DNA from 4 places in the Pseudoalteromonas sp. 120-MNA-CIBAN-0494 genome. Region 2 is predicted to be linked to each of the others. Evidence: predicted binding sites of a transcription regulator. Region 2 holds the regulator's gene; each other region holds the start of a gene.
The links. The regulator sigma-54, encoded in region 2, starts transcription at its own class of promoters, with help from an activator protein. The targets are predictions, from matches to a motif close to GTTGGCACGNNNNTNGNNT.
Positions count from the first base shown of each region.

Region 1: the regulator sigma-54 is predicted to act here: its motif matches at 2,567-2,585, upstream of glnA (glutamate--ammonia ligase).
Region 3: the regulator sigma-54 is predicted to act here: its motif matches at 2,286-2,304, upstream of AAEY55_RS11780 (EF-hand domain-containing protein).
Region 4: the regulator sigma-54 is predicted to act here: its motif matches at 2,484-2,502, upstream of AAEY55_RS04870 (flagellar basal body rod protein FlgF).

Region 1 is NZ_JBEOOE010000006.1:49,510-54,288, reverse strand. It holds gene AAEY55_RS06325 (hypothetical protein) at 1-49, opposite strand, end outside; gene typA (translational GTPase TypA) at 307-2,130, opposite strand; gene glnA (glutamate--ammonia ligase) at 2,640-4,046, shown strand; gene AAEY55_RS06310 (DUF4124 domain-containing protein) at 4,162-4,683, shown strand; gene glnL (nitrogen regulation protein NR(II)) at 4,776-4,779, shown strand, end outside.
Region 2 is NZ_JBEOOE010000002.1:134,374-139,152, forward strand. It holds gene lptC (LPS export ABC transporter periplasmic protein LptC) at 1-297, shown strand, start outside; gene lptA (lipopolysaccharide transport periplasmic protein LptA) at 287-832, shown strand; gene lptB (LPS export ABC transporter ATP-binding protein) at 829-1,554, shown strand; gene AAEY55_RS02345 (RNA polymerase factor sigma-54) at 1,624-3,117, shown strand; gene hpf (ribosome hibernation promoting factor) at 3,144-3,431, shown strand; gene ptsN (PTS IIA-like nitrogen regulatory protein PtsN) at 3,436-3,888, shown strand; gene rapZ (RNase adapter RapZ) at 3,910-4,755, shown strand.
Region 3 is NZ_JBEOOE010000018.1:27,924-32,702, forward strand. It holds gene AAEY55_RS11765 (YciK family oxidoreductase) at 1-40, shown strand, start outside; gene rluB (23S rRNA pseudouridine(2605) synthase RluB) at 113-985, opposite strand; gene scpB (SMC-Scp complex subunit ScpB) at 982-1,572, opposite strand; gene AAEY55_RS11780 (EF-hand domain-containing protein) at 1,725-2,246, opposite strand; gene xthA (exodeoxyribonuclease III) at 2,562-3,368, shown strand; gene AAEY55_RS11790 (energy-coupling factor ABC transporter permease) at 3,373-4,020, shown strand; gene AAEY55_RS11795 (putative RNA methyltransferase) at 4,017-4,779, shown strand, end outside.
Region 4 is NZ_JBEOOE010000004.1:96,999-101,777, reverse strand. It holds gene flgC (flagellar basal body rod protein FlgC) at 1-87, shown strand, start outside; gene AAEY55_RS04880 (flagellar hook assembly protein FlgD) at 101-778, shown strand; gene flgE (flagellar hook protein FlgE) at 828-2,204, shown strand; gene AAEY55_RS04870 (flagellar basal body rod protein FlgF) at 2,538-3,281, shown strand; gene flgG (flagellar basal-body rod protein FlgG) at 3,303-4,091, shown strand; gene flgH (flagellar basal body L-ring protein FlgH) at 4,108-4,779, shown strand, end outside.

The DNA of each region.
Region 1 (4,779 bases), on a different contig from region 2:
CCCAAGAATCTGACCACTCTACATAAGTTAAATATAGATATTTTTCCATTTACACCTCACTAACTTAACAGCATCATATAAAAAATATGAACATATTTTCCATTTACTACATCTCTCTCCGAGACATAATAATACTTTGATAATGTTAAAACTTATCAGTACCTAATACTATAAACAATCGTTATCGATTTTTATGATCGTCAAAGTTTACTTAATTAACCTTCAAACCACCCCCCCACAAACACAAAAAAGCCGCTGTATTTTGCAATACAGCGGCTTTTAAAATCATTATTCTAAATTAATAGATTATGACTTAGGCGCACGACCCGCACGTTTACGTTCGTTTTCTGTAAGATGACGCTTACGAATACGAATGTTTAGTGGCGTTACTTCAACTAACTCATCTTCATCAATAAACTCAAGCGCTTGCTCAAGTGAATAGTTTAAAGGTGGAGAAAGCGTTTGTGCTTCATCTGTACCAGATGCACGTACGTTAGTTAACTGCTTACCTTTAAGGGCGTTAACTGTAAGGTCGTTATCACGGTTATGAATACCGATAACCATACCTTCGTAAACTTCAACACCGTGACCGATGAATAAACGGCCGCGCTCTTGTAAGTTAAACAATGCGTTAGTCAGTGCTTTACCTGTAGCATTTGCAATGATTACGCCGTTTTTACGAACACCGATTGAACCGCCTTTATGAGGACCGTAATGATCGAACGTATGGTACATAAGACCAGAACCCGAAGTAATTGTCATGAAATCAGTTTGGAAACCAATTAAGCCACGGCTTGGGATAATAAAGTCTAAACGCATACGGCCTTTGCCATCTGGAGACATGTTAGTAAGCTCACCTTTACGTAGGCCAACTTGCTCCATTACAGAACCCTGATGCTCTTCTTGACAGTCAATTGTTACTGTTTCAAACGGTTCTTCTAATACACCGTCAACAGTACGCAAAATTACCTCTGGACGAGATACAGCAAGCTCGTAACCTTCACGACGCATATTTTCGATTAAGATACCTAGGTGTAATTCACCACGGCCAGAAACACGGAAGCTATCTGGGCTAGCAGTATCTTCAACGCGAAGTGCTACGTTGTGTACTAGCTCTTTGTCTAAACGCTCACGAATATTACGTGACGTTACAAACTTACCTTCTTTACCACAAAACGGTGAGTTATTTACAGAGAATGTCATTGTTACTGTTGGCTCATCAACACTTAGTGGTGGTAATGCTTCAACGTTAGTAGGACAACAAACAGTATCTGAAATCTTAAGCTCGCCAATACCGGTTACAGTAACAATGTTACCTGCATAACCACGGTCTGTTTCAATACGCTCAAGGCCTAAGTAGCTTTGTACTGTACCAATTTTACCGTTACGTTTAGTACCATCAGCACTAATAATAGTTACTTGTTGGTTTGGAGCAACAGAACCACGCTTGATACGACCAACACCAATTACACCCACGTATGAGTTGTAATCAAGTTGAGAAATCTGCATTTGGAAGTCACCTTCAGGATCTGCATCTGGTGGTGATACTTCGTCAACGATCATTTGGAACATGGCATCCATGTTATCAGATGGCTCGTCTAAATCTAATGTTGCCCAGCCGTTGATTGCTGATGCATAGATTACTTTAAAATCTAACTGCTCGTCAGTGGCGCCTAAGTTATCGAATAAATCAAAGATTTGATCCATAACCCAATCAGGACGTGCACTTGGCTTGTCGATTTTGTTAATTACTACGATTGGCTTTAAACCTTGCGCAAATGCCTTTTGCGTAACAAAACGCGTTTGTGGCATTGGGCCTTCTTGAGCGTCAACAATTAGTAATACTGAGTCAGCCATTGAAAGTACGCGTTCCACTTCACCACCGAAATCGGCGTGTCCTGGAGTATCTACGATATTAATGTGGTAGCCGTTCCATGAAATAGCGGTGTTTTTCGCTAAAATGGTAATACCACGTTCTCTTTCTATATCGTTTGAATCCATCACGCGCTCTTCATTACCGCCGCGTGTTTCTAATGTGCCTGAAAACTCAAGCAGTTTGTCAACCAGTGTAGTTTTACCGTGGTCAACGTGGGCGATAATTGCTATATTTCTTATCTTTTCGATACTCATTAATATTCACTCAGAGAAATTGAATCTCATTGATCCTGCAGGGGCTTACGCACTCACCTGCGTTTTCACGAGATGTCCCAGCATAGGATTTAAAAGGGCGCATATTATCCCTTATAAATGGAATGGATGAAAGTTTATCCAAAATAAATTTGCAAACTTTCTGGTTTTTTTATTTAACCTACTGTTTTAAATTAACTAATTATAAAAATAAAATTTTTAATATTTTTATAAAAACCTCCACTTTAATGACTTTATTGCTATTTTGGTCAGTCTTTTGTATTTACTTTATGTTAGTCTATCACGATTAAATAGCGAGCAACTTTTTACTCTGTAACTGTTGCACTATATTGAAGCATTTACGCACCATAATGGTGCGCATTAGAAACAGCCGTTATTACTTTTGTATTTTTTATGTTTATAAACATTAAGTTACAATAGTGGCACAAAATCAGCTTATAAAACACAAAGCATTTAAGCAGCAATAACAAAACCTTATAGTTGGAGGACACATGTCGCAATCGGTTTTAGATTTTATTAAAGAAAATGACGTTAAGTTCATTGATTTACGCTTTACTGATACAAAAGGTAAAGAGCAGCATATTTCAATTCCTCATCACCAAATTGATGAAGACTTTTTTGAAGATGGTAAAATGTTCGATGGTTCTTCAATTGCTGGCTGGAAAGGCATAAACGAATCAGACATGGTGTTAATGCCTGTTGCTGAATCAGCTAAGCTTGACCCATTCACTGAAGAAGCCACATTAATTATACGTTGTGACGTAGTAGAGCCTTCTACATTACAAGGTTACGAGCGCGATCCTCGCTCTGTAGCAAAGCGTGCTGAAGAATATATGCGCTCTACGGGTATTGCTGATACGGTTTTATTTGGCCCAGAGCCAGAGTTCTTCGTATTTGATGACGTAAAATATAAAACAGACATGTCTGGCTCTATGTACAAAATCGATTCTAAGCAAGCTGCTTGGAACTCAGATAAAGAATACGCAGACGGCAATACAGGTCATCGCCCTGGCGTTAAAGGCGGTTACTTCCCAGTTGCTCCTGTTGATGACTTTCAAGATTGGCGCTCTGCTACTTGTCTAGTATTAGAAGAAATGGGACAAGTTGTTGAAGCACATCATCACGAAGTAGCAACTGCAGGACAAAACGAAATTGCTACGCGCTTTAATACTATGGTGATTAAAGCCGATGAAATTCAAGAAATGAAATATGTTATTCATAACATGGCTCATTTATACGGCAAAACAGCCACTTTTATGCCTAAACCTATTGTTGGCGATAACGGTTCTGGTATGCATTGTCATCAGTCGTTAGCTAAAGACGGTGTTAACTTATTTGCAGGTGATAAGTACGGCGGTCTTTCTGAAGATGCGCTTTATTACATTGGCGGTATTATTAAACATGCTAAAGCAATTAATGCGTTTGCTAATGCCTCTACTAACTCGTACAAACGTTTAGTACCAGGTTACGAAGCACCAGTAATGCTTGCATACTCTGCACGTAACCGTTCTGCATCAATTCGTATTCCGGTAGTACCATCAGCTAAAGGTCGTCGTATTGAAGTACGCTTCCCTGATGCAACGGCTAACCCGTATCTTGCTTTTGCTGCCATGCTTATGGCTGGCCTTGATGGAATTAAAAATAAAATCCATCCTGGTGATGCAATGGATAAAGATTTATACGACCTACCTGCAGAAGAAGCAGCAGAAATTCCAACCGTTGCCTCTTCATTAGAAGAAGCACTGGCATCTCTTGATGCTGACCGTGAGTTTTTAAATCAAGGTGACGTGTTCTCTAATGATTTAATTGATGCTTACATTAAACTTAAGAGTCAAGAAGTTGAAAGACTTAACATGACAACGCACCCAATTGAGTTTGAAATGTATTACAGCTGTTAATTTTAATTAACAGTTATAAAATATACCTTTAAGCCCGCTTTGCGGGCTTTTTTAATGGTAAATTAGTACTTTCTCCACTAAAGTAAAGTTAATGTTAAAAATGCAGGGTTGCAGAGTGAGTAGCAAGATTTTATTACTACTAATTACTTCATTATTAAGTGTTTGTAGTTACGCTGGTGAAAAAAAAATTTACGCATGGAAAGATAAAAATGGCGTACTGGTGTTTTCAGATACCCCCCATATTGGCGCCAAAGAGATAAAACTCACCAGCCAAGATTTAACCATGCCTGCAACAAATACTGATATATTAAATAATCAAACTAAAGCGCAGCCGGTTGCATTTAGTATTGGTATTGCATCGCCTGAGCATCAGAAAACTATTCGTGAAAACACCGGCTCTGTGTATGTATCTACTCGCATTACCCCCCGCTTTGAAAACGACTTTACAATACAGCTATTTCTTGATGGTAAAGCCTATGGCGCAGCAAGTGATACCTCAACCTTTGCTTTAAGAGATGTAGAGCGTGGTGAGCACACTCTGCAAGTTAAGCTGTACAACAAACAAAACCAAGTCATTGCGACAAGCCCATTGAGTGTATTTTTTATGCATAGAAAAGGCTTAAGCTTAGGTAATTAACTCCCACCTAATTCACATTAAAAATAGCAATTGCAGTGCAATTTCATTAAATTACTTGCCTGAAAACACAGGCGCACTAAAATGGTGCAACAATGC
Region 2 (4,779 bases):
GACGATAGACAAAAAACGTGGCGTATCAATGCTGATGAAGCAACACTTTACGATGAAAGACAATTAATTTTAGAGGGTAATGTAACTGCCCAAAACTTAATTGATGGCGCAATGATAGACAAAATTATCGCCGACAATATTCAAGTAGATATAATGCTACTCACTATGCGCAGCGAACAGCCCGTTATTATAACTGGACCGAATTTAAAGATCACCGGTAAAGGCCTTGAAGCCAATTTAACAACCGAGGTGATAAAACTAATTAACCATACGCGAACACTATATTATGACCAATAACCTTGCAAAAATACTTATTATTCCATCGCTTATACTTGTATTTAATAGTAATGCGGCAGAGCAAAGTACTTCCCCATTAGCTAATCAAATTTCTATTAGTGCTGACCGACAAGAAGGTCAACTAAAAGAAAACGTTGGTATTTTTGATAAAAATGTCGAGATAATTCACGGCAATCGTCGTATAACCGCCGATCGTTTAGAAGTACATAAGCGCGACGAACTTGGCGATAATAAACAACTATTAATTGCCACGGGCAGCCCTGCATATTTTGAAGAAAAGCAAGCAGATGGTACTGTCATGAGCGCCAGCGCTAACGAAGTACGTTACGATGTAGCGAAACGTTTTTTAACCCTGGTAGGAGATGCAAACATTTCTCAAGCTGGGCAAAAAATTACGGCTAAAAGCATCACCTACGATATAGAGCAACAGCTTATAAGTGCTGAAAAAGATGAAAACTCAACTGATCGGGTACACACTATTTTAGTGCCTATAGACGTAAAAAAAGAACAAAAACTCAATAAAGGTCAGCCATGAGTACATTAAAAGCAGAGCTATTAGCAAAAAGCTATAAAGGCCGTGAAGTTGTTAAAAATGTAGGACTTGAAGTAAAAGCTGGCAGCATTGTTGGTTTACTTGGCCCAAATGGCGCAGGTAAAACCACTACCTTTTACATGATTGTAGGCTTAGTTCCTAGCGACAAAGGTAAAATATTAATTGATGATAACGATATTACCTTACTTCCTATGCACAGCCGTGCTCGTTTAGGTATTGGTTATTTACCACAAGAATCTTCTATTTTTAGAAAGCTCACTGTGTATCAAAATTTAATGGCTATTTTAGAAACGCGTAAGCAACTAAATAAACAAGCCAGGGAAGAAACCCTAAATAGTTTGTTGGACGAATTTAGCCTGCAACATATTCGCGACAGCTTAGGTATGGCGCTATCTGGTGGTGAACGTCGCCGCGTAGAAATAGCACGTGCTTTAGCTGCAGATCCTAAATTTATATTGCTTGATGAGCCCTTTGCTGGCGTGGATCCTATTTCAGTGCTCGATATTAAAAAAATTATAGAACACCTTAAAAATCGTGGTATTGGCGTACTAATTACCGACCACAATGTAAGGGAAACCCTTGATGTTTGTGAAAAAGCCTACATTGTTTCTCATGGGGAGCTAATTGCATCTGGTACTCCTGAATTTGTATTAAACGATAAAACAGTACGTGATGTTTATTTAGGCGAGCAGTTCAAACTGTAATATTTATGTTATTACTATAAGCATCTGCTAAGATTAATCATATCAATTTATAAGGATTGTTAGAGATAAATGAGGCAATCATTACAGCTGCGCATGGGCCAGCAACTTACAATGACTCCGCAACTGCAACAGGCTATTCGCTTATTGCAGCTTAGTACCTTGGATCTCCAGCAAGAAATACAAGAAGCACTTGATAGCAACCCATTACTTGAAGTTGATGAACAAGATTACACGGAAGAATCAGCAGGTAAAAACGAGCAAAAAGCAGATGACATTACTGTTAGCGCCTCTGCTGACGACACCCCAAGCGAGTATGAGCAAGATAGCGGTGAAGCACTAAATAAAGACACCATAAGCGACGACATGGCCATGGATGTATCATGGGATGAATATATGAGCGCAGCGCCTGCCTCTTCATCAGGGCCAATGCCTGAAGATGAATCTATTTATCAAGGTGCATCAACCGAAACCCTGCATGAATACTTAATGTGGCAATTACAGCTCACCCCTTTTAGCCCTACCGACGAAGCTATTGCCATAGCTATCGTTGAAGCCGTAGATGACTCTGGTATTTTAACCCTCAGTTGCGAAGACCTTTTAGCAAGCTTTAACCAAGAAACTGACGACGAACACGAAGTAGAACTAGATGAAATAGAAGCAGTGCTAAAGCGCATTCAATTATTTGATCCTGTTGGTATTGCAGCTCGCAGCTTGCAAGAATGCTTATGCATTCAATTAAATCAATTTGATAAAGACACCCCTTATATTAACGAAACAAAAATGGTGTTAACTGATCATATCGATTTACTCGCTGCTCGCGACTATCGTACGTTAATGAAAAAAACTAAGCTCAAAGAAGAAGAGCTTAAAGAAATAATGACACTTATTCATACGCTTAATCCTAAGCCTGCGGATACTATTGTCAGAGAAGAGTCTGAATACGTTATACCTGACGTGTCTGTTAAAAAAATAAAAGGCCGCTGGGTGGTAGAGCTAAACCCAGATAGCATGCCAAAAATACGTGTTAACAGCCAATATGCGGCTATGTCTCGTACAGTAAAATCCAGCGGTGACAGCCAATTTATTCGCTCGCACTTACAAGAAGCTAAATGGTTTATTAAAAGCCTAGAAAGTAGAAACGAAACGCTCCTGAAAGTAACTAATTGTATTGTTAAGCAGCAACAAGCGTTTTTTGAACATGGCCCAGAAGCCATGAAACCTATGGTATTAAACGATGTTGCCGAAATAGTTGAAATGCACGAGTCGACTATTTCACGGGTCACTACGCAAAAATATATGCACACTCCACGTGGCATTTTTGAGCTTAAGTACTTTTTTTCAAGCCATGTAAGCACCGAAAATGGTGGCGAATGTTCATCAACTGCCATACGTGCCCTGATTAAAAAGTTGATAGCTGCAGAAAACTTAGCCAAACCATTGAGTGATAGCAAGATTGCAGATATATTGGCTGAGCAAGGAATTAAAGTAGCTAGACGGACAATTGCAAAATATCGCGAATCTCTGGCTATTCCCCCGTCGAATCAACGTAAAAGCTTGATTTAAGACGTACAACAAAGAGGAAAATGCTGATGCAACTAAACTTAACTGGTCGTCATGTAGACATTACAGACTCATTAAGAGACTATGTAAATAATAAATTTGCAAAGCTGCAAAGACACTCAGATCACATAACTAATGTGCATGTTATTCTCGATGTAGAAAAATTAAGTCAAAAAGCTGAAGCAACAATTTTTGTAAGTGGCGCTGAGCTATTTGCATCGACCGAACACCAAGATATGTACGCTGCCATTGACTCGTTGATTGACAAACTCGATCGTCAAGTAATTAAACACAAAGAGAAGTTTGCTCGACACTAACACTATGAAATTAAGCTCACTTATATGCCAGGACTGCAGCAAAGCTGTGGTCCTTTTTAATAGTAAAAAAAGAATTTTAGAATTCATCAGTGAACTCGCGCATAAAAAAATGCCGTATTTACCTCAGCAAGATATTCTCACTGCTTTATTGGCAAGAGAAAAGCTAGGTAGTACCGGTATTGGCCGAGGAATAGCAATTCCACATGGCCGTATGAGCGGGGCACAAGAGCCTCTTGCCTTAATTTTAATAAGCGAAACCGCTATTAATTTTGATGCAATTGATAATCGTCCAGTTGATATTTTTGTTGCGCTTATAGTGCCCGATGGCGATAACCAGCAGCACTTGAAAACACTAGCCACAATAGCTGATAAACTAAACGATAAAGAGTTTTGTAAGCAATTGCGTGCGGCAAAGTCTGATGAAGCGTTATACCAAGTTATTTTGGATCAATCCTAGTTACTAATAAAGGGGTGGTAAATGGAATTAATTATTATAAGTGGCCGATCAGGTTCTGGTAAGTCAGTTGCTTTACGTGTTGTAGAAGATTTAGGTTACTATTGTGTAGATAATATTCCGGTAAATTTGCTGCCTTCATTAGTGCGCAGTGTCTCTGATAACTACGATAAAATAGCCGTTAGTATAGACGTGCGTAACCTGCCTAAAGACCAGCAGCAGTTTAACGATATTCTTGAGTACTTGCCCGACTTTGCTAAACCAACGTTATTTTATTTAGATAGCGACGATCAAACGTTAATCCGCCGTTATTCAGAAACACGTCGCTTGCACCCGCTTTCGATTGATTCGCTACCGCTAGATTTAGCAATAAAAAAGGAAAAAGAATTACTCGATGTACTCGTAACGCGGGCTGATCATGTCATTGATACAACCGATTTAAGTGTGCATCAACTTGCTGAATCTATGCGTGAAACCATACTCGGTAAAAAAGACAAACAGCTTATCATTACCTTTGAGTCGTTTGGCTTTAAGCATGGTATTCCCAAAGGTGCTGATTATGTTTTTGATGCGCGTTTTTTACCAAACCCACACTGGGAACCGGAGCTCAAGCCTTTAACTGGATTAGATCAACCAGTAAAAGATTATTTAGCTAGTCATAGTATTGTGCAAAAATTCACTTGGCAAATTCAAACCTTTGTACAAACGTGGTTACCACACCTAGAGCGTAATAATCGCAGTTATTTAACCATTGCTATTGGTTGTACTGGTGGTCAGCACCGCTCAGTTTATTTAGCGCAAACAATTGGTGAAAGCTTTGCTATGTCTCACCCTAATGTAAAAATTCGCCATCGCGAGCAAGAAAAATAATTCAATTTAAATAATCATCTGTTC
Region 3 (4,779 bases), on a different contig from region 2:
TGTGAATGGCGAGTCGCTTGACGCTCAAGTAAAAAAATAGCTATTACTCTAATGTAGATACAAAAAAGCCGCTCAAAATTTTGAGCGGCTTTTTTAATTTCTAAATAATAAGCTATTTACGTTTTGTTGGTTTAACACGTTGATTATGCTTTTTAACTGCTTTACGTATTTGGTTTATTTTTGCACGCTTATCTTTGCGTTTTTCAGGCATTACAGAAAGCTTAGTTTGTGTTTCACGCCCTAACTTAACTGTTTTACGTAAATAGTTTACTGTGTCTAAATCGTATTCAATCCAACCACCTTGTGGTACGCGCTTATCCAGCTCTAACTTACCGTAACGAATACGGATCAGGCGAGAAACTTCCACCTCTTGTGATTGCCATAAACGACGAACTTCTCGGTTACGTCCTTCATTAAGCGTTACATTGTACCAACGGTTTATACCTTCGCCGCCCATAGGATTAACCGTTAGAAACTTTGCTGGGCCATCTTCAAGTTCAACACCACGGGTTAAATTTTTAATGGTTTCTTTGGTTACTTCACCAAATACACGGGCTGAGTATTCACGTTCAACTTCGTAACTTGGGTGCATGAGTCGGTTTGCTAATTCACCATCGTTAGTAAATAGCATCAAGCCTGCGGTATTAATATCTAATCGGCCAACCGCAATCCAGCGCTCGCCATCAATACGAGGGAGTCGGTCAAATACAGTACGACGACCTTCAGGATCTTTACGCGTGCTTAACTCACCTTCAGGCTTGTTATACATAATTACGCGACAAATTCTATCCGCTTTTTCTTCAATTTTTACTGTATGGCCATCAACGCGAATTGAATCTGTTTCTTCAACACGATCGCCTAATTTAGCCACTTTGCCGTTAACGCTAACGCGGTTTGCATCAATGTATTTTTCCATTTCACGGCGTGAGCCTACGCCAGCACGGGCTAGGACTTTTTGTAACTTTTCACCTTGTATAACACTCATTCGGATGGTTCTCTCACAGAAGGATCACTTAATAACTGGTTAATTTTACTTTGCTGTTGCTCTGGCAAGGCAGGTAAATTATCTAAACCTGTTATCGAAAAATAATCTAAAAATTGTTTAGTAGTCGCATATAGCGCCGGCTTACCCGGCACTTCTTTGTGGCCTACCACTTTAACCCACTCTCTTTCGAGTAGTGTTTTAATAATATTTGACCCCGTAGTAACACCACGCACTTGTTCAATTTCGGCGCGTGTAATTGGCTGCCTATAAGCAATTAGCGATAATGTTTCGAGCAAAGCACGCGAATATTTGGGCGCGCGTTCTTGCCATAAATTACTTAGCCAAGGGCTTAAGCTACTACATGCCTGAAAACGATAACCACTGCCTACTTCTACCAAACGAATACCACGGGTCTGAAAATGTGTTTGTATTGCTATTATTGCATCGTTTATACGCACCATAGATATTGCTAAATCGGCTAAAACAACATCCTTTAGATGACGTTTACTTAATGGTTTGTCAGCAACAAAAATCGCCGCTTCAATGATCTCAATTAATTGCTCATCACTAACTCGCCGACCCACCATAAACGCTCTTAAACTAATAAACACACACAGCCAACTATTATGCCAGAACTACAGCAAAGTAGGAAAACATATCGAGCAATTTAGTAAATCAAAGCCACAAAAAAAGCCAGTGCACAGCACTGGCTCCTTCCTCACACTTTAAAATGGTGTGCTTAGCTGTTATTGGCGCTTTTAAGTGCGTCGTCTTCAGCGACTGTATTGCCATATTTTTTTATGTAAGTTACAAATTCACGTTTGCTAACACGCTTGTCTTTATTTACATCCATATAGCCAAAGTGATTTGAAATATCATCATCGTCTGCTTCTTCAACCGAAATATAGCCACTTTTATCGTTATCTAAACTCGAGAAACTGCTTTGTATTTTATCAAATTTAGTAATATCCGCTTTAAATGCTGATTCGCTTACTTCACTGTCTGTGGCAACTTTTCCGGTATTTAATTGCATGTACGCATTAAATTCATTGCGACTTATTTGATTATCCATATTTGTATCAATATTTGAAAAGTGTTGCCAAATATTATCGTCATCGGCTTCAACTTTCGAAATAAAACCATCACTATCGTTATCTAAACTTGCAAAGTCACTATCAATTTTGTCTAACCCTTGGTTAGACGCACAAGCTGCTAAGCTTAACGTTGCTAAAATAGTAGAGGCTAATGTTAACTTTTTCATAAGACGTATCCTTGTAGTTAATTAATGTCACTTTAACTAATACAAGTTAAATGCCAAAAACACTAACCCCTTAAAATCAATTGGTTACAACAAAAGCATAAATAAAAAAACTAACGTAGCGCATTATAGTAATGAAAGCTTTGCTTCATGCCTTGTAATTTTTGCACAAAATATTGGTGTAATACCGGACATTACAGCGAGTGTTTTTACACTTAAAAGTTCAGCCAATAACTTCCTTGTTTCGGGCGTGTTATGTAAGTGTATTTACTGATATAATTTAACGCATTATATAGAACCAATTTTAAGGTATATGCTATGAAAGTGATTTCTTTCAATATCAATGGTCTGCGTGCGCGTCTTCATCAATTACAAGCTATTATCGACAAACATCAACCCGATATTATTGGCCTACAAGAAATTAAAGTTCATGACGAGGCATTCCCACTAGAAGATGTACAAAAAATGGGATATCACGTTTATTATCATGGCCAAAAAGCCCATTACGGCGTAGCTATGTTATGCAAAAAAGAACCTAAATCGGTATTTAAAGGCTTTGCCACTGATACTGAAGAATCACAAAAACGCATGATCAGTGTTACCGTAGAGCAAGACAATGGCCGTGATTTAACGGTAATGAATGGTTATTTCCCGCAAGGTGAAAACATTAATCACGAAACCAAGTTCCCGTATAAACGTCAGTTTTATAAAGATTTAATGACCCACCTGCAAACAAATCATACCCCTGATGAAGACGTGATTGTAATGGGCGATATTAATATTTCACCTACCAACCTAGATATAGGTATTGGCGAAGTAAATGCTAAACGTTGGTTAAAAACCGGTAAATGTTCTTTTCAACCGATAGAGCGTGAATGGCTGGCAACATTACTTAATTGGGGCTTTAAAGACACCTTTAGAGAGCAAAACCCAGAAACCAGCGATCAATACTCGTGGTTTGACTACCGCTCAAAAGGGTTTTTAGATAACCGTGGCCTACGAATTGATGTTGTACTTGCAACACATGAGCTAGCCGCGCGTTGTATAGACACAGGTATAGATTACGAATTACGTGGCATCGAAAAGCCATCGGATCATGCCCCTATTTGGTCTGAATTTAAATAACCCTATGCTTAGCCTCCCAATGCAAGGGCTACTTTGGGCCCTTGTAATCGCTATAAGCTTATTTAGTATTGATAAAGCGACCTATAAAGCACTCTACAATGTACCCATACGCCAAACAGGAGTACTTGCATGTGCGTTGGTGTTTGCTGTTTTATGGCGCATTAAAGCTGGTATTTTAACGGGCCTTGATTTACATATTTTAGGTATTACTGCAGCTACACTTATACTCGGTTGGCGTTTAACTATTTTAAGTAGTGTTCTGGCAACGGCGCTATTAGCCGCATTTGGTTTAATTGAGTTTGAGTTACTGCCAGTGCAATTGCTTATTGGCGCATTTATTCCTATTTTATTGAGCTACTTGGCTTTTATTGTTAGTTATCAGTATTTACCGCGCCACTTTTTTGTTTATATATTTGTATGTGCGTTTATTACGGCTGGGTTTATCGCCTGTATAAAAATAGCTTTAGGGGCATTATTTTATCTTGCTATTGGTCAATATAGCTGGCAACAATTAGCAGATAATTACGTTTACTTAAGCGCTATTATTTGGCTGCCAGAAGCCATGTTAAACGGTATGGCTATTACAATTATGATCACTTATCGCCCACATTGGGTAAAAACTTTTTACGATAAGGACTACCTAGGCTCATGAGTCTTGAATATAGCTGCCCACTGTGTAGCAACTTACTAATAAAAACAGCTAATATGCTTCGCTGTGAAAACAACCATAGTTTTGACTTTGCAAAAGAAGGCTATGTAAATTTATTGCCTGTACAGCAAAAAAACTCAAAACAACCTGGTGACTCATTAGAAATGGTGCAAGCTAGGCGCGCTTTTTTAGAGCGCAACTATTATGCCTTTTTACAGCACGAACTTGGCCAAATTATTAGTAATATAGCAGCTAATAATATTATTGACTTAGGGTGTGGTGAAGGATTTTATACCCAAGCTTTAGCTAGTAATACCCAAGCTACTGTGTACGGGGTTGATATATCGAAGGCGGCGGTAAAATATGCGGCAAAACGCTACAGCAATTGTTACTTTAGCGTGGCATCCATTAGCCAAGCCCCTTTTAAAAGCTACTTTGCCGATGTATTGGTCAGTGTATTCGCACCATTATTTACTCAAGAACTAGCAAGACTTGCTAAACCCGGTTCAACACTCGTAGTGGCAAGCCCCGGACCTCAGCATTTAAAAGAGTTAAAAGAGTATATTTACTCAAGTGTTAATGAACATACACAAATAGAAGTACCTGCAATGTTTACACAAACATCGCAAACACTCATCACTGAGCAAGTTACCTTAAACTTTAGCGACGTTAAAAACTTAATAATGATGACACCATTCGCGTGGAAGTTCAGACCCGAGCACTGGTTAGCACTCGAAGAAAAAGGTGAACATAATGTCACCT
Region 4 (4,779 bases), on a different contig from region 2:
GCCTCTCGTTCGTATCAAACAAATGTGCAAGTTGCCGATGCAGCAAAGCAAATGTTAAGTAAAACACTGCTGCTAGGCCAGCGGTAACAGAGGGTAGGTTATGAGTAACGATATTAGTACATCTTCATCCTATTTAGACTCTTTACGGTGGCAAGAAAAACAAGCAGCCAGTAAAGACAAGAGTGATGCGTTAACCCAAGAAGATTTTTTCTCATTACTAACGCAGCAACTGTCGTTTCAAGATCCGAGTAAACCGGCTGATAACGATCAGATGATTGCGCAAATGACTAGCTTTACTATGGCTGAGGGAATTTCAAATTTAAACTCTAACTTTGAAGCTTTAGCTGCATCAATGACATCAAATTCAGCACTGCAAGCATCTACATTAGTAGGTAAGCAGGCGCTTTTAGAGTCTGACACGTTAGATTTAAATGAAGCAGGTGATGCACGAGGCTCAGTTGTTGCCGAAAAGCCAGTTGAAAGCTTAAAGCTTAGAATTGAAGACGAGTCTGGGCAGTTAGTTAAAACTATAGATTTAGGCTCGCAACCAGCAGGTGCAGTGCGTTTTGCATGGGATGGTAAAAATGAAGCAGGTGAGCGCCTACCCCCTGGTGAATATAAAATTAAAGCCGAGGGGAGTACTAATGGTGAGTTTTCGAGCCTGCCAATTGCTACCTTTAAAAATATTGAGAGTGTGAATATTAATGGTGCAAATGGCATCATTATTAACACTAAAGAAGGTGCGGTTAGGCTGACTGATGTTGCAGAAATCGCGTAAAAGATTCATTAGCCAGCGGGCTAAAAATTAAATAGTTTAGAGGTCAATTATGAGCTTCAATATTGCATTATCCGGCCTTGCTGCCGCACAAAAAGATTTAAACGTTACGGCAAATAATATAGCCAACGTAAATACTACGGGTTTTAAAGAGTCGCGCGCAGAATTTGCTGACGTGTATGCATCGTCGGTATTTAGTTCGGGTAAAACAAAAAATGGTGACGGCGTGCAAACGACTATGGTTGCACAACAATTTCATCAAGGATCATTACAGTTTACCAATAACTCGTTAGATTTAGCGATTACCGGTGAAGGTTACTTTGCAACCAGCCAAGACCTAGGCGCGCAAGATTTTACTTACACACGTGCCGGCGCATTTAAGTTAAACAAAGACAACTTTGTGGTAGATGCAAATGGCAGCTTTTTACAAGGCTTTCCGGTTGACCCTTCAACAGGCGATACTACATCAGTGAGTTTAAGTACTTCATCGGCTTTACAAATACCTGACTCGTCAGGATCGCCGCGTGCTACTTCGAGTGTGTATAGCTCGTTTAATTTAGATTCACGATCAATTGCACCTACAATTGCGTTTAACCCTTCAGAAAGTGCGACGTATAATTCATCAACCTCAACAACCGTATATGACTCACTCGGTGAGCCACATGTATTGCAGCTGTTTTTTGTAAAAAGCGACCCTGCAGTACCCGGTAATGAAAATCAATGGAGCGTACATTCAACACTTGATGGTAAATCCTTTGGTGCCAATGGGGTTGAGCAAACAGTAGCTCCGTACACTCCTATGACTACTTTTAAGTTTGACTCAAGTGGTTTACCGCAAAGTACAACTATTAATGGTATAGAAACACCAAACGTAAGTAATACTTTTAATCCATTGTCTATTGCAGCTGGTGGCGGTGGTAATGCGGGGCTTTCTGATTTATTAACCAATGGCGCTACCTTCCCAGCGCCTGTTGAAATTAACTGGCGTGATGAAACCGGTACAGCTAATAAAATACCTACTCAATACGCAAGTCGCTTTGAAGTAAAAGCACTTGAGCAAGACGGTGCAACGGTTGGCCGCTTAGCGGGTATTGATATTGGCGCCGACGGTAAAGTTGTAGCTTCGTACAGTAATGGCGACTCAACATTTTTAGGCCAAGTGGCTATGGTGCGTTTTTCAAACTCACAAGGTTTACAACAAGTGGGCAGTACAGGTTGGAAAGCGAGTATAGCGTCAGGCGAGCCTATTGCCGGTGAACCAGGCTCTGGCACCTTAGGTAATATCAACTCATCAGCGCTTGAGCAGTCAAACGTAAACTTAACTAACGAACTAGTTGATTTAATTAGCGCACAGCGTAATTTCCAAGCAAACTCGCGAGCGCTGGAAGTTAACTCAACGATTCAGCAAAGTATTCTACAAATTAGATAAAGCACAATTTATTAATTTGAATATTCAAGGCTGCTTAATTGCAGCCTTTTTTGTTTATAAGATCAGGTTTGAGGCGTCAGGTATCAGGTTTTAGGCAGAAATTTAAAGAGCAGGTTTGAGGCATCAGGTATCAGGTTTTAGGTAGAAATTTAAAGAGCAGATTTGAGGCGTCAGGTATCAACCTAGAACCTAGCCCCTAGAACCTCATCCCTATAATTTCTGCAGCTACCGGCGGTATAGCACATTGCTTGGTGGTGCAGTTTTACTGCTGTATTTAACAATGGCGCATATATTGCATTTGTTCTTACATAGATTTTTAAGTGAGTCGATGTTATGGATAAAATGGTCTACATTGCCGCGTCTGGCGCTAAGCAAAGCTTAATGGGGCTTGCCCTTAAAGCCAATAATTTGGCGAACGCAAATACCACAGGTTTTAAAGCCGACTTTGCCCAAGCTCGATCTATGCAAGCGTTTGGTGAAGGTTTGCCATCGCGGGTGTTTTCTATGGAAGAGCGCCCAGGTTCAAACATGACATCGGGTGGCATACAGCAAACCGGTCGCGAGCTCGACATTGCCATGAGCGATAATGCCTGGCTAAGTGTACAAGACGCCTCCGGCAACGAAGCTTATACAAAAGTAGGTACGCTTAATATTACCGCCGAAGGCATGTTAGTCACCAGCGGTGGTCGTCAAGTAATTGGCGAAGGCGGCCCTATTATTTTGCCAGTCCCGATTGAAAAAATAGAATTTAGTAAAGACGGTGCCATACAAGTACGCCCACAAGGCGCGCCGGCTAACTTTTTAGAAGAGGTTGATCGTTTAAAAGTGGTTGAGGCAAATAACTCAACACTTGAAAAAGGTAACGATGGTTTATTTAGACCAAAACCAAATCAAACGGTTGAAACCTCAGCTAACGTACAAGTGATAAGCGGCGCATTAGAAATGTCGAACGTTAATCCGGTACACGAAATGGTCGATATGATCAGCCATCAACGCCAATTTGAATTACAAGTAAAGCTAATGAAAACAGCAGAAGAAATAGATCAATCGCAAGATCAGCTGTTGCGCATAGTTTAACTTTAAAATGAGGACACGATTATGAATCCAGCATTGTGGATCAGTAAAACAGGGCTTGACGCCCAACAAACCGACATTTCGGTTATTTCAAATAACTTAGCCAACGCCAGTACAGTTGGTTATAAAAAAAGCCGCGCCGTTTTTGAAGATTTACTATACCAAAACATTAATCAGCCAGGCGGTCGCTCATCGCAAGATACCGAAATGCCATCAGGTTTAATGCTAGGTGCTGGTGCCAAAGTGGTAGCTAACCAAAAAAACTTTTCGCAAGGTAATATGCTAACCACTGAAAATTCACTGGATTGGATGATTTCTGGTTCAGGCTTTTTTGAAGTACTGCAGCCAGATGGCAATATTGCTTATTCGCGCAACGGACAATTTACCACCGATGGCGACGGGCGAGTTGTAACCTCGGGTGCCGGTTATGTAGTTCAGCCTGAAATGAACGTACCCGACGACGCGCAATCAATCACTGTATCGCAAGACGGTGAAGTGTCTGTACGTGTTGCAGGGCAGGCCGACAACGTGGTTATTGGACAAATTACCATTAGTGACTTTATTAATCCGTCGGGCCTTGAGCCTATAGGGCAAAACCTTTACACCGAAACTGCAGTAAGTGGTGCGCCGGTGCAGGGTAACCCAGGGGTTGATGGGCTAGGCACTATTATTCAAGGCTCACTAGAAACGTCAAACGTAAACGTAACCGAAGAGTTGGTAAACCTAATAGAAACCCAGCGTGTTTACGAAATGAACTCAAAAGTAATTTCGGCAGTTGATGAAATGATGAGCTACATCAATCAGCAATTATAATATTTTAGAGGTTATTATGCGCAATATTATATTATTTGCAGCGGGTACTTTATTGTTAAGTGGCTGTGTGTCTACACAAAATAGTGACGTAGTACAAGACGACCCTTACTACGCACCCATGTACCCAGAACCCAATGTTGAACCGGCAGTTGCTAATGGCTCACTGTTTAATACGTATTTATCGAACGACTTATACGCCGATAAAAAAGCACTGCGTACCGGCGATATAATTACGGTTAAATTGCAAGAATCTACGCAAGCCTCTAAAGCGGCAAAAACAGAAACTGATAAACAGTCAGACGCAAAACTTGACCCCGTTATTGGTTTAGGCGGATTACCGGTAAATATTGGCGGCGACAGCATTCAATTTGGTATTGGCAGCGACGCGTCATTTAAAGGCGACTCAAAATCAAATCAGTCAAATAGTTTAGCCGGTGATATATCGGTAAACGTAATGCGTGTTTTACCTAATGGTAATTTAGTTATTCGCGGCGAAAAATGGCTAACGTTAAACTCGGGCGAAGAATTTATTCGTTTAGAGGGATTAGTAAGGCCAGAAGATGTAACTGCAGACAATACCGTACAGTCAAATAGAATTGCTAATGCACGAATTCAATATTCGGGCAAAGGGCAAACTCAAGAAGCGCAAAGTGCCGGTTGGCTAACACGCTTTTTTAGTAGCTCACTT